4 regions of the Halalkalibacter sp. HAAS-P013 genome follow, and region 2 is predicted to be linked to each of the others. Evidence: riboswitches for the same ligand, from Rfam matches in the RefSeq annotation. Region 2 holds a riboswitch; each other region holds the start of a gene.
The links. Region 2 has a riboswitch for cyclic di-GMP ahead of AC1FXP_RS09420 (type II secretion system protein). Riboswitches for the same ligand answer to the same signal wherever they lie in the genome.

Region 1 (5,045 bases), on a different contig from region 2:
TCTTTCAATTAGTTGATTTTGTTTGTCTTGCATTTTAAACTTCATATAAGAGCTCCTCCTTAGATTTGAGCTTTAGAGTAGTGTCTATACTCTTATCTTACTGAGGGGCTCTATTTTTTTCAAAGTCGAAATTAACGCACTACAGGAATGCTGCGCAGCAAATTACAATATACACACCTTTTTCCCTCAAGTCACGAACTGAAGTGACCGTTCTTAATAGGACATTTAATAAGCACTTTACACTTTTTCCACTTCTTTTAATAATTGAGTTTCTTGCCATTTTGTAGATAGTGTTCCAGTTTCTCTGGGGAAACAGGAGGACTATAGTAGTAGCCCTGCATTTCTTTACAGTTATCTTTATATAGTGCCTGTAATTGCTCTTGTTTTTCAATTCCTTCTGCTATGGTATTTAACTGCAGTTGGCTAGCTAATCCAATAATGGACTTCACAATGGCATGACTGGTTTCGTTTGAATCCATATCGCTGACGAAGGAGCGATCAATTTTCAATGTATTGACCGAAAAGTTCTTTAAATGACTCATGGACGAGTATCCTGTGCCAAAATCATCAATGGATATGCTGATGCCCATCTTTTTAATTTGCTCTAAAATATCGATTAATGCTTCTTCATTTTGCATTAAGACGGTTTCTGTTATCTCTAAATCTAAATAGTGTGGATCGAGTTTCGTTTGATCAAGAATTTTTTCAATTGTATGAATAAACTTTTGACCTTGCTGTAGTTGTAAGACCGAAACATTAACCGAAACTTTAAGTGGGGAGAATCCCTTGTCATGCCAATCCTTGCACTGCTGGCAGGCTGTCCTTAAGATCCATTCTCCGAGTGGGATAATTAAACCTTTTTCTTCTGCTAGTGGAATAAATTCAGCTGGCGAAATAAGATCTAAACTACAATGATTCCATCGAACGAGTGCCTCCATGGAAACCATTTCCCCTGATGTAATATCTACAATAGGCTGATACTCTAGCACAAAGTCCTTTTTCACTAATGCTTGGCGGAAATCATTTTCTAAGATGGCTTTTCTTAACGATTGCTGATCCAACTCTTGTTTAAACACCGCATAATTATTCTTTCCCCGTTCCTTAACATGGTACATCGCGGTATCTGCTTGCTTAATGATTGTCTCAACATCGAGATCATCTTCTCCATTATAAAAGGAAAGTCCAATACTAACAGTTAAATGAAACTCAATATCTTGAAAAACAAACGGTTCTTTTAACGCATGAATGATTTTTTGGGCTACATCTGTAGCATCTTCTATTTCCTTTATCTCAGGAAGCAGTATTGTAAATTCATCCCCTCCCAGTCGAGCAACCGTATGATCACTGTCAACAAATCCATGCAGCCTAGTTGACAGTTCATTTAATAATTGATCCCCAGTTTGATGTCCCAGTGAATCATTCACCGATTTAAAGCCATCTAAATCTAAAAATAGGACAGCCATTAAATCCTTTTCTTTTTGACAGTGCTTCCATGCTTGATGGAGTCGATCACGAAATAATGTTCGATTTGGAAGTCCTGTCAGTTGATCATAGTATGCCATATATTCAATTTCTTTTTCCTGTTTCTTTTGTTCTGTAATGTCTTTTGCAATTCCAAAAATACCGACAACCTCACCATCGACATAAATAGGAACATTCGTTACATTAATATAAACTTTTTGTCGCTGCTTATTAATAATTGCACTTTCATAATTTTGCGGTGATCCCTCTTTGGTCTTTTCAAAGTACTGAAGTGTTTTTTGTAAATCCTCTACTGAAATCATGGAATGAAAAGACATGTTCTGTATTTCTTGGGTGGTATAGCCTGTTAACTTCTCACAGGATGGATTTGCCTCTATAAAATGACCTTCTAAATCCATTGAGTAAACGGTATCATAGTTATATTCATAAAGGGACTTATAACGTTGTTCACTTTCAATGAGCTGATTCTGTAATTTTTTCTGTTCCGTAATATCTTTATAAATAGCAATTGCCACAGCCTCAGGGTGCTTAACAGCCTTATAGGAAGCTAAAATATCAATGTTCTTTCCATTTTTATGAACTCGCTGAACCTCATGATCAGAAATAGATTCTCCGTCTTTGAACTTACGAAGCAGCGCCTGTTGATCTTTTTTAAAATGTTCAGGTATAATCGTATGCTCGGGAGATTGCCTGAGCTCATCTTCTGTCCAACCAAACATTTTGACAAATTGACTATTCGCTTTTATGATGCTGCCATCGTGGGCAATCATAAAGATGGCATCCGATGTATTTTGAAAGATTAACTCTAATTCATCGTGTTTTTCACGCAGTTGTTGTTCTGTCTGCTTCTGCTTGGTAATATCTTTAGCATTGCCGTAAACCCCAACAATCTGTCCATCGACATACATTGGCGAATTGGTCACATGAATGTCAAGACACTGACCTTTCTTGTTAAAGAATTGAATCTCATAGTTTTGAGTCATTCCTTGCTTTGCTTTTTCGAAATACGCGATCGTTTTTTCTAGATCTTTTGGTGCAATGAGAGAATGAAAAGAACCTTCTACCATTTCTTTTTCCGTGTAACCTGTAAGTCTTTCACCTGACGGATTCATTTCAAGGTAATTTCCTTTTAGATCCATAGAGTAAATCGCATCTTTATTATCATACAAAAGGGACTTGTAGCGTTGCTCACTATCTGATAACTTCTTTAGAAACTCTCTTTGATGGGTCATCTCCATCACTGTTCCGATAATAACTTGTTCTCCATCCAGCTCTGCTGTTGTTCCATGCATATCGACATCAACAAAACTTCCATCCTTCTTTATTCCACAAGCCTGATATCGAACGCTCTTTATTTCTTGATTGATTCTCTTAGTGAGCTGTCTTTGAATGAAAGGAATATCCTCAGAGGAAAATAAATCATATATCGTAAATTCTTTTTCCAAAATTTCTTCTTTTGAATAACCAAAAAGAGAGGAAAAGGCTTTATTTACATAAACTAATTTTCCATCTTGATAAATATAATGACCTGTATCTAAATATTCAAGAACCATATTTGAATAACTTTTTTCATCTTTCAACATTGTAGTAATATCCTCCTAAAACGAATAAAGAGTTTGAAATAATGACCATTTATAACCGTTTTACCATAAAAAAAGCTGCTATTTATTAAACAGCAACTGTCAAAAATATTAAATTCTAACATTTATGGCAGCCTGGCAATCCTAGTTATTACAAACCTTAGACTCATAGCTTTACGCCCTTACCTTTCGATAAGTTTGCCATATCAGGCATGCGGAAAAGCCTATGAAATAGCTTTTAGCTGAGACCAGAGATGGAAGTTTAGAGTCCCTAAGAAATTCATTGATAATCCGGATTGAACCTATATTCAGAACAGGTCCTAAAAAGAACAAAGTACCGGTAATCCCGGCAAATAATTTTCGCGTTCCAAAGGAACTCTAAAAAACATGTGTATATGGTTCGATTCTCCACTTTAAAGCTCATATGGGAACGATAAAAAGTACCTAGTATAAAAACTTCCCTATCCTTACAACCTCTAATTTTCAGTAATATGGTTCATGAAATTATACTTCTTATTATTCATCCTTGAAATAATCATAGTCAATAGACTTCACAACAAATGTATTACTAATATCTACCCCAACATTATGATCAATCATTAATTTTGCCAATTCTGTTCCATCTATTAATATAATTTTCTTTGCTTCTAATCGTTCAGCATATTGTCTGGAATTTTCTGTAAAGTAAGAGGTTGTAATAAACACACCCTTTCTTGCAGCATAACGTTTAGCTTGAACATAGATATTATCAAGACCTAGTTTATCTTCTTTGATAACACCATCTAGCCCTTCGTCGTTTGATCTTTGTGTAACTTTTCCATCCCCATATCCCATTTCTGTTAGCAACTCAACAACTATATCCTCAAATTTCATCCAGTGAACTTCCCTTAACTTCTTTAACAAATTATCTGCAAGTTCATTTTTTAATTCATTTAGTTTTTCTTTAACAACCGTTAAAGGATCAACAACTTTCTCTAATTCTTCAAAGCGGAGGATTTACACTCACATATTGAGTGCCTTGTAATATAGGAAACCTTTTCAATTGATTTTTTTGATCAAACAGCGGTCATAATTGGGGTCACAATTGGGCTCAAAAACCTTTATTTTAAGCGCTATTTCTCCCTACTTCCCAATCTTCCTCAACACGTCCTCCAAGCTCTCAGGCTTCAAAAACTCCACTGGCGAATGCCCCTTCTCAAAATTTAGGCTGAACCCTTCCACTAACAACACATACTTCCCATTCACCTTCGCAATGTGAATGTTTTCACCAAAGTCAGATAATAGCCCCTTCACTTGAACCTCATCTAATTTAAAGCTAAGACTAATTTCCGGGGCTTGCTCGACAAGGTGGGCAGAGGCTTCTACCACCTGCTCTGTCGTCCATTTCTCCTGTAATTCACGCTTTGGTGTGTTTGCCCATGCTTCAATGTATTCCTCTTCCTTCACCCGTTCTTCACTTTCTTCTTGATACGTTTCAGCGATGTGCTGTTGGGCGAATTGTATGACCTGTTCTCTCATAATTTCTGGCATTGATTGGTGATACTCAACGAATTTCAAGAAATCTTCGAAGTAGCGTGCATGAGAAGATTGGTGGATTTTCAGCTCCCATTCTTCAAGCATACCCTCTTCCGGCATGTAGGGGTATTGGATTGATTTCATGTTTTTTGTTGTGATCGCTCGTTCAACGTTACGAATCATCGTTTTTTCATCTGTAATGGTTGCTACTTTTTGTTCAAAATCACATTTTAAAACAAAGACAAATGGTTCATCAAAGTATTTATTAAATTTAGCTCGAAGAACAAGTAGTGCTCCTCCCCTTATCGCACTTGTATCCATATAAGCTTGAACCAACTCTTCACTGCTATTTTTAAAATCATCTATTGAAGCAGCTGAACGAATTCGATGAAACATATTATAATTAGGGTTTGTTTCTAGATCATATCCTGGTTCCACAATAAACCGACCGATTTTCGTTGGGACTGA
Region 2 (5,045 bases):
TCGGTGAAGTAGGACGCCTTCTGTACAATTTCATTTGGGATGATTTCTGTGATTGGTATATTGAAATGGCGAAGTTACCGTTATACGGAGAGGACGAAGCGGCTAAGAAAACAACACGTTCTGTTCTTGCCTACGTATTAGACCAAACGATGCGATTACTTCATCCGATGATGCCATTTATTACCGAGGAAATTTGGCAGCATTTGCCGCATAAAGGCGAATCAATTACCATTGCTGCATGGCCTAAGAAGCAGGAAGCATATATGTTCGAAGAGGCCGTAGAGGATATGGAACTGCTTAAGGAAATGATTCGTTCTGTTCGTAATACGAGAGCGGAGCTAAACGTTCCAATGAGCAAGCAAATTGAGTTACTCGTTCATGCTAAAGATGATCATGTGTTAGGGAAATTAACACGAGGCCAAAGCTATATTGAAAAGTTCTGTAATCCGAGTAAGCTTGATATAGGAATAGATGTGAAGGCGCCTGAAAAGTCAATGTCACAAGTTCTCTCAGGTGTAGAATTATTTTTACCTCTTGCTGGGTTACTAGATTTAGATGCTGAAATTGCTCGATTAGAAAAAGAACTGGATAAATTAAATAAAGAAGTTGAACGTGTTGAAAAGAAATTAGGAAACCAAGGCTTTATTGCAAAAGCACCTGCAAAAGTGATTGAAGAAGAAAAAGCCAAGCAGGCTGACTATATCGCTAAACGCGAAACGGTGCAAGAAAGAATAGCTGAGTTAAAAGCATAATGAAAAAGAAAGAAAGCTCTTTGGGCTTTCTTTCTTTTAAGTTTATAATTGGTGAGATCATTATTTCTTTTAAAAAGATGATCGCATTTCATTCAATAGGCTTCTAAGGTACTATTAAGAGAAGATTTTTCGAAAGAAGGTTGGGGTCTACAGTGAAAACAGGAACAGAAGTGATTGAATGGATCCATTCGTTGCTCCCATTTGGAATAAAACCAGGATTAAAACGAATGGAGTGGATGCTTGAGCGTCTTGAACATCCTGAACAAAAAATAAAAGCAGTTCATATAGGTGGAACGAATGGCAAAGGCTCGACTGTAAGCTTTATGAGACATGTTCTCGAACAAGCTGGTTATAAAGTAGGAACTTTTACATCCCCGTACATTGAGTGTTTTGAAGAACGGATTTCGATTAACGGAAACCCTATTGAGGAGGCAGCACTAGTTGAAGCTGGAAAACAAATTCGACCGTTAGTTGAAGAATTAGCGAGTACCGAACTTGGAAGCCCTACTGAATTTGAAGTCATCACAACGATTGCTTTCTATTACTTTGCTACGATTGCTAAGCCAGACATTGTTTTACTTGAAGTCGGTTTAGGCGGTAGGTATGATTCAACCAATGTTATTACTCCATTAGTGTCAGTCATTACATCAATCGGGTTTGACCATATGCACATATTAGGGGAAACGCTTCCTGAAATCACATCTGAAAAAGCAGGGATTATAAAACCAAGTGTTCCGATCGTATCAGGTGTCTCGCAAAAAAAGGCTCAGGAGATTATAGGGGATGTTTCGCGCAATGTTGGGGCTCCTTATACGCAACTTGGAATTGATTTTAACGAAACCTTAATTCGAATTGAAGGAAGATTTCAAGTTTTCTCTTATGAAAGAATGAATAACCAAATAAATGATGTAACCATTCAAATGTCTGGGCCACATCAGAGAGAAAATGCGGCCGTAGCGATAAGAGCTTTGGAAATATTGGTGGAGAATTATAATTTTGGTATTCCTATGTCTTCGATTTGCAAAGGATTACGTGCAACAACTTGGATAGGGCGTTTTGAACAAGTAAGCGAAGATCCACTTATCGTGATTGATGGTGCGCATAATAAAGAAGGGATGGAATCGCTAGAAAAAACGCTCACGCTTCATTACCCAGAACAAACATATCGTTTTTTACTTGCGGCAACGAAAGAAAAAGATATGGGTATTTTATTAAAGCCGTTTGAACGAATGAATGCCTCGTTTACATTTACTAGCTTTGATTTCTTCCGAGCAGCTACTAGTAAGGCATTATACGAACAAGCATCTGTAATAAATAAACGTTTTGAAGATGATTGGCAGAAAGCTTTAGAAGAGGAAGTACAGGCATTAAAAAAGAATGAAATGCTTATTGTTGCAGGTTCTCTATACTTTATTTCTTCTGTAAGGGGTAAGTGGTTGAAGGAGTAGAGTGAAAAGGGGAAAGGAGCTCACTAGGTAAAACTAGTGAGTTCTTTTTTTGATAAGGGCAAATAGGTAAAAAGAAGGAGAGGAGATTTAAAATTGCTGAAATTTTTGGAAAAGTGTGACGAAAGTCCAGTTTAAATATTGACAAAATTGTTGAAAGTACTGGAATGTTGCCGTTTAGTAGGATAATAGTATTGACATTAAGACACTATGAAATTAAACTAAGTTTAACAATATTACATATTTGGAACGCGATGAAATATGACTTGTATGTGGGCACCTAAGTCGTATAGAGCAACTGGTGCAACCGACCTTGATTTTGCTAATTAGTAGTAAATGAGGTCTTTTTTTATGCCAAATATGCTGTTATTGGATAAAGGTGGATATTTTTGTGGTCGAAAAAGCACGGTGGGCCCGCCTGCTTTTGACATATATTTATAAGGTGAAAAAGGGGAGTAAATAGAATGAGAAAGCTTATTCAAAAACGTCTTAAAAATCAAAAAGGTTTAACACTTATTGAGTTATTGGTTGTTATTGTTATTTTAGGTATTATTGCTGCGATTGTTATTCCGATGGTGATGTCGGGTACCGATGAAGCAGATCTTAATACTGATGTAAGGAATGTCCAATTACTTCAAGATGCAGTTAATAGATATCTAATTGATCCTAATAATGATTTACCAACGGCAGCAGCAGATAGGGAAGCTTTAATTACTAATGAGTCACCTTTAGTTCCAGAGTATTTATCTGATATCCCTAGTTGGCATGTTATTACTAATGTTACATTAACTAATAGTGGTACTATAACATATAGTACTCCTTGATCAAGAGTATAGAAAGTTATATTTGATAGCTGTCGTCCTATTTACGACAGCTATTTTAAAAAAGGGGGAAAGTTTAATTTGTTTATTATGGATTTTTACGTTTTTTGTATAGGACTACTACTCGGCAGCTTCTTCAACGTCGTTGCCATTCGTCTATTAAAAAAAGAATCGATTGCTTTCCCTCCTTCTCATTGTCCACATTGTAAACATAAGCTATCAGCTTTTGATCTAATACCAGTTTTCAGCTATCTCTTTTTAAAAGGGAAATGTCGTTATTGTAAAGTGAAGATCTCTCCTTTATATCCATTTGGAGAGCTGTTGACAGCTACATCTGTCTTTGTTGTCTATACGTTTGTTGGGTTTGAATGGGAGTTGATCCCTGCTCTTATCCTTACCGTTTTATTAGTTATTTCCGTATTAACGGATATTCGGGAACAACTGATCCTTAATGTGGTGACTATACCAATGTTTGTTGTTTTACTCATTAGTCGTTTATTTATTGGAAGTGAGCCATTTTGGTATTATCTAGCTGGTGGGGTTGTTGGTTTTGTATTGTTACTAGTAATCGCAATTGCCAGTCGTGGCGGCATGGGTGGTGGCGATATAAAGCTTTATGCAGCTATTGGGGTTGCACTTGGTCCTTGGCTGACGGTCATGAGTCTTGTGCTTGCTTCATTTGCTGGTGCTGTTGTTGGTGGAATTTTGTTGCTGACAGGAGTAGTGAAACGGAAACAACCGATTGCCTTTGGACCTTTTATCTTTATTGGAACGATAGCTGCCTATTTATTTGGATTTGATATTTGGAATTGGTATACAAGCTTTTGGTAGGGAGGTAGTAGGATGGGAGATGAGAAAGGTGTAACGTTAATTGAACTGCTTGTGGCGATTGTTATAGCTGGAATCATCCTCGTTCCTCTACTAACGATTATGACAGGTACGTTTTCTCGTACTGTCAGTCAAGACCAAGATACACGAAATGCCTATATTGCTCAGACTGTAATCGAACAGGCCAGGTTAAATGACTCAGACGGTGGGTTTCATCATGAAGGCGTGTATTGTTGGAATAGTGAAGGTAAATCTGCAGCTTGCTCAGATGCTGATTATAGCTTACCTAATATTTATAAAGAAAACTTGAATAGTTCACGAGACTATACAATTGAGGTAACGGTCCTTCCATATTCGGCTAATCTCAGCTTTAACGAAGTTTCAGTAAAGGTATCCAATTTTTCTCTTATCTCTTCTGGGCCTGAAAGTGGTATGTTTACGAAGTTGAATGAGGTTGAACTAATAACGGTGGTGAAGAAAGATGCTTTTTAACAACGAGCGCGGTGTAACGTTAATTGAGCTTCTTGTCACTATTGTCATTATGGTTGCTGTCACAACCCCAATTGTCATGATGGTTTCATTAGCTATGAATACAGAAAGAGAAGTTTCAGTGCAAAATGATCTACAACGAGAAGCGCGTTTTATTATGGAAAGGATCACAGAAAAAATGCGTGATAAAAATGTTGTTTGGACAAAAGTTCAGTCAGCAAATAAATGGGAATTGGTTTGTATTTCTGAAAATGATGTAGAGGAAAATAGGTGCTCTGATGTTTATTTAACGTATGAAGAAATAGACGGTAAGGGTACGATGAGACTTGGTGAAAATGGCAACATTCTTTCTGAAGATATCAGTAAGTTTGAGATCATGGAAGGTGACAGCGACAGACCTAATTTGGTTGAGGTCATTCTCGCAATTGAAAAGTCAGGAAGAAGTATCGAACTTACTAGTACTATTTTTTATAATCGGTTTAATTGAAAAGGATGAAAAAAATGAATAAGCATATTCAATCTGAACAAGGGGCTGCTTTAATCCTCATTCTTTTTGTGATTGTCTTTATATCGATTGTTGGTCTGTCCATGTTAACTCAAACTACATACAGCCAAAAAACAATTGCTCAAAATGCGTCAGTCGAAAAGGAATTTTATCTTCTTGAAGGTGCGATAGATTTGTTTCTTGATGATATAGAAACTGCGGAAAA
Region 3 (5,045 bases), on a different contig from region 2:
AGAGGAGCAGAGTAGGATGAGGCTACCTTCATTACACATACAACAAACGGATGCCTTAACTGGACTCCGCTCCAATCGACCTGGACTTCACATTAGACAACAAAGTCCAGATCTACACATAACCCAAGAGCATCATGGACTGATTGAAATAAGCAAAACAGCTGCTGTGATGCATATTGATCAAACAGAAGCATTTGCTGATGCCAATCTAGTACCTGCACTAAGGCAAAATAAAGAATATTTAGCTAGTGGCAAAAGTAAAGCCGCTCAGTTTATTTCCCGAACTGTGCAGCAAGGCGATCAAATGATGCGAATTGAAAATGGAACAGGTGCTCTTGCTAGAATTTCTAAGGTGAACAGCGAACCCCCTGAGAAACAAGCGACTCTTGGATATATGCCTCTGTCCATGGACAGAGTGAAGTTTCATTTTCAACCGAGTGATGTCTCTGTACAGGCAAATTACAAGCCAGTTGGAATTCAAGTTGATCGCAAGGAAATACAGATTGACATTCCGAAATGGCAAACAGAAACGTACGTAAAGCAAAAAAATCAAATGTCTTTTCAAGTTGTTGGTGGCAATGTGAATATGGCGTTGTAGAGAAGTCGCTCTGCGAGGCCACGGAAAAGGTCAAAACCGTACCTTTTTCAGTGGCCTACGCACTGCGGCTTTTTTGTTGTTCAGGTAATTAAAAAGCGAACCAAACACATGGCTTTTAAACAAAACCGTCCTGTGGATTTGTTTCATTATTAAGGAAATAAGTAACACCTTTCCCGGGAAATCGACAAAGGAATTGGGGAATAATGGCTTAATATAAGAGCGGAAGTAAGACTGACTTTACAATTTCCCGTCTTCGACATAAACTGATAGAGAGATTAGTGCTCAATAATAATTTGGAGGTGGATGTGATGGAAAAGGAAATCTTAACTCTTTTAAAACAAATGAATGAGAAGATGGACAAGCAGTTTGAACAGATCGATGTTAGGTTTGGTAGGCTTGAAGAAAAGTTAGACAATGTAGATCAGAGATTAGATAGAGTCGAAGAACGATTAGATAGGGTAGAAACTCGTCTCAACCAACATGAACGACTTTTAGAATCTTTGATTAAAATGACTGCTCAAAACACAGAAGACATCACAGCACTCCGAACAGAAACGAATGAACGTTTTGACAAGCTAGAGCTCTCCTACTATAAAATGACTGCTGACATTAACCTCCTATTCCAAGAAACCCAAACAAACAAGCGTGATATTGCATTATTAAAAAATCAATAAGAATCCGCTCCCCACTACGCAAGCTGTTTGTGGGGAATTTTTTTGTTGAGAAACAGCTATTAATTACGTAGAAGAATGACGAATTGTGTTATGGTACAATGAAGCTAATAATAACTAGTACAGATGGAATGAGTGAGGATACGATGAAACTAGAAACGAAATATCAAGGTCAAATTGAAGTAAACGAAGAAAGAGTCATTACGTTTGAAAAAGGGATTCCCGCTTTTGAAAGCGAGACCTCTTTTGTGCTTCTTCCTTTTGAAGAAGGAACGCCTTTTTTTGTCCTGCAATCAACGAAAACAGCAGAAGTTGCCTTCATCTTGATTAGTCCGTTTGAATTTGTCCCTGGTTATCAAGTGAAGCTACCTAACTCCACTCTTGAAACACTTGAGATTGAAAGGTCAGAAGATGTAGCAACATTTGTTATGCTTACGGTAAAAGAGCCGTTTAACGATACAACAGCGAATCTTCAAGCACCAGTCATCATTAATACGAACAAACAAAAAGGGAAACAACTGCTTATGAGTGACAGTCATTATCAAACGAAGCATGCTATTTTTAAAGAGCCTGTAGCAGCGAAGGGGGAAAAGTAAATGCTTGTTCTCTCTAGAAAAATAAAAGAAGCGATTCAAATTGGTGATGACATTGAGCTGAAAATCATTGCCATTGAAGGCGATCAAGTAAAGATCGGAATAGATGCCCCGAGACATGTCGAAATACATCGTAAGGAAGTATACTTGGCGATTCAGGAAGAGAATAGTGCGGCAGCGCAGACGGTTTCAGTGGATGTGTTGAAGGGGTTTTTGAAAGGGAAATGATATGCAAGTAAGCTAGCTATCCTACACAGGAATAGCTAGCTTTTTCTATGTTAAAACACAATGGCATCTCCTCTTTGAAGTGAGTAGGTGGATATCGTGCCAGCAGGTAACTCTAACACAGAAGTTGCCTGTTTTATGGGGAAGATCATCGTCCATGGCTGGACTTTTTCTTTTAAATGGACAATTTGTTTCTTGTCATTTAAAAAAACAACATCAATGGGAAAGAACATAAAAAACATATGAATCGAATTACAAGGTGCAAGGAGGATTCCTTCGTTCACAATTGGCTTAATACGAAACATCAAGCCTTTTAACCTTTTATAGAAGGTCTCATATTTCATAATGGTAATTGGCGTTTGAATAGTTTTATTTTCAGAAATGATTTTCATAGCAAAGCACGACCTTTTTTCGAACTTAAAAAGCTGGATATATTAGATATTTATGGAATGGTAGGAATATTTTAGAGAAAAACAGGCAATATGTTAGGTTTTTGATAAGGTTATTACCAAAATAATGTAATAGATGAAGAATTTTGTCATTGTTGATCAGACTAAGCAGATGTATTATCAAATTACAAACAGCGCCGTAATTTTACATAATGTTACACAGTTGATTGTAGACAAATAATGAAAAGGGCAAACCAGTGGAAACGTTGGGACGCAAAACTATAGGGGCTTTTATCTTAGATATGCCAGCCAGTTGCCGGAAATAGTAACTTACATACTATTCTTCGGGGAGTAGTATTTTTTTATGCAGTTATACAAAAAACATTTTTAGGGGGACTCACATTATGATGAGCAAAGTTATGAAGTTTTTTAAAGAAGAAGAAGGACAAGGTATGACTGAGTATGGTTTGATTTTGGGGGTTATTGCTATTGGAGTAGTTGCGGTTTTAGGGTTCTTCCGTGATGATCTAATAGAGGTATTTGATGCTGTTAGAGGTTCATTATTTGGTGAAGATTAAATAGTTTTAAAACGACTTAACTAAATTAAAAAGCCTACTTTTAGGAGCATTTGTTCCATGAGAAGTAGGCTTTTTTTTCGAGGTGATACACAATGACATTATTTATCTTATTCCTAGCCCTAGGCATTTCCCTATTCACAGACATCAAAAATCGTAAAATCCTTAACATCGTAACCCTCCCAGCGATGCTATTAGGGTTGATCCTTAACACCATCATTTACGGCTGGGAAGGTCTTCTACTAAGTTTCCTAGGTCTACTAATTGGCTTCTGTTTACTCGTCATCCCTTACGCATTAGGAGGTATGGCAGCAGGTGATGTGAAACTTCTTATGGCAATTGGAGCGCTGCAAGGACCAGCTTTTGTCTTCGGATCTTTCTTATATACAGCTATATTTGGCGGAATCATTGCTCTCATTATATTAGTAACAAAAAAGGAATTACTAAGTTCATTAAAGCGCATTCTCTTCACCCTTCGTTTAAAAACATTGGATGGATTAAATAAAGATGAAATGCACCATGCCTTTCCATATGGTGTTGCGATCGTGTTGGGGACTGTGTGCTATTCGGGAGTGAATTTGCTGTGATTCGGTCAGAAAAGGGTCAAGCAGTTGTTGAATTAGCATTAACCCTCACGATCCTTGTTTTTTTGATATTTGGGATTATCGATTTTGGACGGATTTTCCATGCGTATTTGACACTTGAGCATGCTAGTCGGGAAGGGGCTAGAGTAGCTAGTGTTGGTGGGACAAATGCGGAAGTGGTATTACGCATTAAAGAAGCGTCGCCTTCATTACGCGCTGAAAATATAACCATTGCGCCCATTACAACAAGCCGGACACGAGGTTCGTATGTAACGATAGATCTATCATATCCTATTTCCTTTTCGATTCCTTTATTCAGAAGTGTGTTACCTGACCCTCTTACAGTTAGATCCAAAACGGTGATGAGGGTGGAATGAGGATGAAGAGGTTTCTTAAGCAGGAAGAGGGAGCGGTCATTGTTTTAGTTGCATTATGTATGACGATGTTTATAGGCTTTATGGCATTAGTTATTGATATGGGGTCTCTTTATCTTGAAAAAAGTAGACTTCAAAAGATTGCAGATGCTGCCGTGCTAGCTGCGGCTCAAGAACTCCCCGAAAATCGTGATAAATCAATGGAGATAGCTCGACAAACAATTCTGATGAATAATGGAGAGCCAGCCCATTTTCAAACGAGCATTAATCAAAGTAACTCCTTAGTTGAAGTAATCGGAAGCCAAAAAGGAACGTTGTTTTTTGCTAAAGCACTTGGAATCAAAGAGCCATTGATTCAAGCGAGTGCGGCTGTCCAGCTTCAGCCACTTTCGTCGGGGAAAGGTGCCATTCCATTAGGCGTTCAACCTTCTATGGATTTGTCCTTCGGTGCAGTTCAAACGTTAAAAGTAAGCGATTCTGCAAGCGGAAACTTTGGAGCAATCGCGCTGACAGGGACTGGTGCTAGAAACTACGAAACCGACCTAAGAAATGGGTATGAGTTTGAACTAAAAGTAGGAACAGTTCTCGGTACGCAAACGGGGAATTTAGCTGGTCCAACAAGGGATGCGGTCACGCCACGAATTGCAGCTTGCCCGAATGCAACGTATTTGGATTACCCGCCAGGCTGTCAAAGAGTTGTCTTAATACCAATCTTTGAACCAGTACAAGCAGATCAAAACCAAATTAAACAAGTTCGCGTCCTTGGGTTTGCATCATTTTTTATTGAAAGTGTGGCCTCGACAAATCAGGGAGCTGAAGTAACAGGACGATTTATTCAATTTGCTCATTCTGGGGAGTCTTCTCAAGGTCAAACGAACTACGGAACATTTGGTTATAAACTTATTCAATAAATGAAGGTGAGACATAAATGAGTACGAAAAAAATATGGATGCTTGCAATTATTTTTGGAATGATGATGTCGATCCTTTTCTTTATTGTCATTTCCTATAATGACAATACGAATCAAGTTGCAACA
Region 4 (5,045 bases), on a different contig from region 2:
TCCGTGCTCTCCGGCTCGAGCTGCTTCAATTGCTGCGTTTAACGCAAGCAAATTCGTTTGGTCTGAGACAGCTGTAATGAGGGAGATGATTCTACCGATTTCGCTCGACTTTTCCTCTAAGTTCGAAATAACTGTAGTTGTTGCATGAGCTTGGTTGTTAATGGCATTCATTTGGTCGACTGTCTTTTCAACAATCTCTAACCCATTATTCGATTTCTGCCTAGCCGTGTTTGTTGCTTCTGAAACAGAAAAGATGTTCCTAGCGATTTGTTCAACCCCAGCAGAGATTTCATTCGCTGTATCATTCGCACTTGCTGTACTCTCGGCTTGCTTTTCAGCGCCTGAAGCAACAGATTGAATCGATTCTGTAATTTGGTCAGTTGCTTTTGCCGATTCGTTGGCACTTGCATTAAGTTGCTCAGATGAAGCTGCAACTTGTTCAGAGTTCGTCTGAATGTTTGAGATCATCTCTCTTAAATTGTCGGTCATCTTGTTAAATGACTCGTTTAACTCATGAATTTCGTCTTTGCTTTTTATGTTCATTCGCGACACAGCTAAGTCTCCGGAAGCAACTTGTTTTGCTAGAGCGTTTAGATTAATAATTGGTTTTGCGATGAGGTTAGAAACAAAAATCCCACTTACAATGGCAAGTAAGAAAGCGGCGATACTAACGACAAGAACCAAAAAGGAAGCTCCTTGTGCCATTTGACTTACTTCAGCTTGTCTATTTCCTAGTATCTCTCCTTCAAACGCAGTGAGTGTCTGAGATACCTCGCGCATTTCCATACTAATTGGCAAAACATTTTCATTTGCTACGTGAATCGCATGATCATGCATAGAACTCGAAATGTTAATCGCTCTTTCGGATTCACTCAGGAAAATATTATTGAGTGTTGCAAGTTGGTCTAGATGACTTACTGTTTCTTCTAAGAACGTTAAGTTACGAGCCTGTTCAATTAAACTATGTATCTCTCGATTATTTGCATTCATTTCTTCAATAAATACTTCTTCTTCAAATAATAAGTAAGCATTGAGATCACTTGCTTGGTTACTAATTAATGTTTCAATATCCTGACTAATAGAGCGAATCTCATACACATTTTCAACTAAATACGTGTATGAATCGTTCGTTTGCTTAAGGTTATAAAAGGAAATGAAACTAGCAATCCCAAATAAAAGGGCAATTAAAAGAAAACTGCTAATCAATTTCTTTCTTATGGTAAGATTCATGAACTTAGTGCGTTTTTCGGAATTCTTTTCTTTGCTTAATTCCATGGGTTAGCCTCCAAGTGAAATTACGATTAATCTATTAATAAATATATATCAATATTCCCAGTGTTAACCAATGTGATAGGGACTTGCATGCCTTTGTCGAACTCAGTTAGGATCGTGCTTTCTTTCATAACAAAAGGAACAGTAATATCTGTAGTCACACCATACTCATCAATGATGGTCGAAAAACATCCGGCTATCATATTACCTAACTCACCTATAAACGAGTCTAGCATCTCGCCCTCAAGTGATAACCCGAACATGGATTGACCAATTGCCGAGAAGACTGATAAATCTCCAGTCATGACTAACTTCCCTTTAATATCACCCGTAATTTTAATGAAAACACCATAATCGAGAAAAATTGATTGTCCAGTAATTTGTGGAAAGGAATTTGTTAGATGGAGAGGGACGACATTTTTCATAGAGGTAATGATGCCTTGTAGTAAATTAATATTTGTCTGATATGTCATATCTGTTGTAGAAATCATATTCATCCTCCTTATCCTTATTAGAGTAGTTTTTTGCTGAAAAATATTGTGTACTAAAAATGGCTACTCCTAAAAACAGGAATAGCCAAATAAACATAGTATGTACACTATCATTTTGTTTGGTAACCAGGCGAACATAGTATGGTAATACCTTAGTCCCTAGGCTTTGCGTCCTACACTTTCGAGTAGTTTGCCTTTTTCAATTATATATGTAGAGCTTTTGCCTTATTATCATATACTGAAAAATATGCTAATTCAACTGATTCTACAAATTTCTACAAGGTTGGTACAGAAAAAATAGAAAAATAATGAAAAAGATTTAGAATTTGCTAAACATCTACCAATGTCCGTCCGATAATAGAGTTGTAAAGCTGAAAGTGCGTATGGCGGCCGACATAGGTGCTTGAGGCTTAAAATTAAAGATCCCGACACAAGGACGTGGAGGGAGTACATTCAAGGAGGAAATTTAGATGATTATTAATAACAATATTCCAGCGTTGAACACTTATCGTCAGATGGGCGTTAACCAACAAAACGGACAAAATGCAATGGAGAAACTAGCTTCAGGTCTTCGTATTAACAAAGCAGGAGACGATGCAGCAGGTCTAGCAATCTCTGAGAAAATGCGTGGACAAATTCGTGGTTTGGATCAAGCTTCTCGTAATGCTCAGGATGGTATTTCTTTAATTCAAACAGCTGAAGGTGCTCTACAAGAAACACACTCAATCCTTCAACGTATGCGTGAGTTAGCTGTTCAAGCTTCAACCGACACTAATACCAAAGAGGATCGCGGAGAAATTCAAAAAGAGATTGATCAATTAAAAGAAGAAATTGATAGAATTGGTAATACAACTGAATTTAATACAAAGAAATTAGTTGATGGATCACAATCACAAAAAGCTGAATTAACAGCTGGTGGAACAAGCATCCAAGGTGCAAAAGCTGTAAATGCTATGAATGAAGGAACATATGATGTGAGTGTAGCATCAAGTGCAGCAGTTGCAGCAAACGTTAATGACAGTGGTACTGGTATTGATGACGCTGCTATAACAGCATTTGGTTCAAATGTGGATATTGGTGACTCTTTTAATATTATAGTAGAAGAAGGTACAAACTCAGGTAAGAAAATTACATTACAAGATAAAGAAGGTAACTTACTTCAACAATTAGATGATCAAGATGTCACAGGTGCAATCACAATTGGTGGGAATGATGGTCTAACTATTGGAGCTGGCTCAATAACTGGTAACGGGAATGTTACTATGGATTTTGGTATGGAAGCTACTTTTACTGTTGAAAAAGCAGGAGTGCAGCTTGATCAACAAACTGTTACATCAACAGACGGTAAAGTTAATGTTGGTGGGTTCCAACTTACTGTAGATAATTCGTTAAGCGACGCTACAAACGGTGCTATTGAAGTAAAAGGTGCTGCTCTTCAATTTCAAATTGGTGCAAATGAAAATCAGTCAATTCGTTTAGCTATAAGTGATATGAGATCAGGAGCTCTTGGGGTGGAAGGTGTTAAAGTAGATTCACACGATAATGCTAAGGCAGCCATTACGACTATTAATACTGCTATTGAATCTGTTTCTGCTGAACGTTCTAAATTAGGTGCTACTCAAAACCGCTTAGATCATACTATTAATAACTTAAATACGTCAGCTGAAAACCTTCAAGCTGCAGAATCTCGTGTTCGTGACGTAGACATGGCTCGTGAAGTAATGGAAATGACGAAGAACAACATTCTTTCTCAAGCTTCTCAAGCAATGCTTGCACAAGCTAACCAAGCTCCACAAGCTGTATTACAATTACTTGGATAATTTTAATATTCAACTTAAGGGAGGCTCTAGATATGCTAGGGTCTCTTTTTATATAGGGATGATTTTCATAGACAAATAAAAAGAAAAAGAGGTATCTATCTTGTCAATAAAAGAGTACTTGGTTAAACCAACTGAATTGCAGATAAAAGATTATATAGCTAGTGACTCTCTTGAGAAGTATATTTTAAAAGTTAAAGATATTTTGGATATTCAAGAAATGGATACGATGTTCGATCTATTTGAAAATAGTGAAGTAAAACTGAAAAGCTGTACAGTAGCAACTATTAGGAGTATTAAGGAATTTAAGGATTCAAAAAAAATATTTTTAAATACAAGAAGGATTGCCGAAGATTGTACTAAAAGATTTGAACTAATTTATAATGAAAAAAGTATATTCTATAAAATAGTTAAAGTTTATGTTAGGTTAGCAATAGTTCATGAGTTAGTTCATGTTCAGCAAATAAAGATGGGGAAGCTAAGTGAGGAAATAGTTAAGTCTGAATCTGAAAAACTATACGCAGATAGAATTCATGAAAAAGAAGCCTTAGAAGTAGCAGATAGTATAGTATCTTGCAGTGATGAATTTTCAAAGAATATTATTGAAAATATGAATGGAAAGTTTATTTCGGAAAGTATAAATGAACTTATAACTAGGTAGACATAAAACATTTAGTGAGCTTTAGATTCATATTTTAGAGGTGTTCATAAGACTCTTTCAACCGGAGAAACGTTGGGACGGTTCTTGTGTTTCAAAGAGCAGGGTCCTTACTCTAAAGCGTTTCCTGCGTACAACTAGATATTAGAAACAAATGATCCAACGCCTCGACTTCCATTATGAGATAGGGGCTATTTCTATTTTTAGGGAAATGTGAATGAGAAGGTATAGCTACAATTGCTAGTGAGCTGTAGATATATTAGTAGGTATGTTTGGAAATTGTCAGTTTTCTATATGCGATAGTATGAAATAATGAAGTAAATAAGTTTATGAAGAGGATAGGTTGATATCATGAACAAGGACTTGCATCAAAAGAAACAGTTTCTCGAAGAACAGCTTCAATGGACGAAAGAACGAGACAGCATCTTAGCTCAAATAGAAGAGAAATTATATGAGATGAAAGACATTGCAGAGACTGCTCTAGTAAATAAGCTTTCTACTTCAGAAACTGAGAAACTTAATCGACAACTCCACGAGCTAAAAATGGAAGTCCAATGCTTAGAGAAGAAGTTACACTCTGTTGTACATTAAAGGGAGGTGTTTTAATGGATATCGCTCTACTTTCTATGGCATTACATCAAGGTCAAGTTCAGCAACAGGCAAGTTTGTCAGTTATGAAAAAGGCTTTAGGGAATGCTGAGCAACAAAGTGAAGCTCTTCAGAAAATGATGAGTTCAGCTGATGTGAAAGCTATTCAACAGACAGCTCAGCCTCATCTCGGAAGCTCTATTGACCTAAAAGTTTAAT

Region 1: linked by a shared signal. The riboswitch ahead of AC1FXP_RS00275 (PAS domain S-box protein) and the one ahead of AC1FXP_RS09420 (type II secretion system protein) in region 2 are both predicted to bind cyclic di-GMP.
Region 3: linked by a shared signal. The riboswitch ahead of AC1FXP_RS16320 (Flp family type IVb pilin) and the one ahead of AC1FXP_RS09420 (type II secretion system protein) in region 2 are both predicted to bind cyclic di-GMP.
Region 4: linked by a shared signal. The riboswitch ahead of AC1FXP_RS16250 (chemotaxis protein CheX) and the one ahead of AC1FXP_RS09420 (type II secretion system protein) in region 2 are both predicted to bind cyclic di-GMP.

The regions. Positions count from the first base shown of each region.
Region 1 covers NZ_JBWQTU010000001.1:45,973-51,017, reverse strand. The annotation lists partial or broken gene AC1FXP_RS00280 (IS110 family RNA-guided transposase) at 1-45, opposite strand, end outside; gene AC1FXP_RS00275 (PAS domain S-box protein) at 258-3,065, opposite strand; cyclic di-GMP riboswitch class I at 3,189-3,275, opposite strand; gene AC1FXP_RS00270 (restriction endonuclease) at 3,579-3,965, opposite strand; gene AC1FXP_RS00265 (DUF3900 domain-containing protein) at 4,185-5,045, opposite strand, start outside.
Region 2 covers NZ_JBWQTU010000005.1:228,809-233,853, forward strand. The annotation lists gene AC1FXP_RS09410 (valine--tRNA ligase) at 1-752, shown strand, start outside; gene AC1FXP_RS09415 (bifunctional folylpolyglutamate synthase/dihydrofolate synthase) at 905-2,200, shown strand; cyclic di-GMP riboswitch class II at 2,436-2,519, shown strand; gene AC1FXP_RS09420 (type II secretion system protein) at 2,662-3,021, shown strand; gene AC1FXP_RS09425 (prepilin peptidase) at 3,109-3,849, shown strand; gene AC1FXP_RS09430 (prepilin-type N-terminal cleavage/methylation domain-containing protein) at 3,862-4,338, shown strand; gene AC1FXP_RS09435 (PilW family protein) at 4,328-4,822, shown strand; gene AC1FXP_RS09440 (hypothetical protein) at 4,837-5,045, shown strand, end outside.
Region 3 covers NZ_JBWQTU010000012.1:99,710-104,754, reverse strand. The annotation lists gene AC1FXP_RS16345 (DUF6470 family protein) at 17-598, shown strand; gene AC1FXP_RS16340 (hypothetical protein) at 907-1,272, shown strand; gene fliW (flagellar assembly protein FliW) at 1,416-1,865, shown strand; gene csrA (carbon storage regulator CsrA) at 1,866-2,090, shown strand; gene AC1FXP_RS16325 (DUF192 domain-containing protein) at 2,141-2,479, opposite strand; cyclic di-GMP riboswitch class I at 2,715-2,797, shown strand; gene AC1FXP_RS16320 (Flp family type IVb pilin) at 2,881-3,054, shown strand; gene AC1FXP_RS16315 (A24 family peptidase) at 3,147-3,638, shown strand; gene AC1FXP_RS16310 (TadE/TadG family type IV pilus assembly protein) at 3,635-4,012, shown strand; gene AC1FXP_RS16305 (pilus assembly protein TadG-related protein) at 4,015-4,920, shown strand; gene cpaB (Flp pilus assembly protein CpaB) at 4,938-5,045, shown strand, end outside.
Region 4 covers NZ_JBWQTU010000012.1:81,818-86,862, reverse strand. The annotation lists gene AC1FXP_RS16255 (methyl-accepting chemotaxis protein) at 1-1,275, opposite strand, end outside; gene AC1FXP_RS16250 (chemotaxis protein CheX) at 1,302-1,763, opposite strand; cyclic di-GMP riboswitch class I at 1,882-1,968, opposite strand; gene AC1FXP_RS16245 (flagellin N-terminal helical domain-containing protein) at 2,234-3,583, shown strand; gene AC1FXP_RS16240 (hypothetical protein) at 3,684-4,241, shown strand; gene AC1FXP_RS16235 (hypothetical protein) at 4,590-4,829, shown strand; gene AC1FXP_RS16230 (YjfB family protein) at 4,844-5,044, shown strand.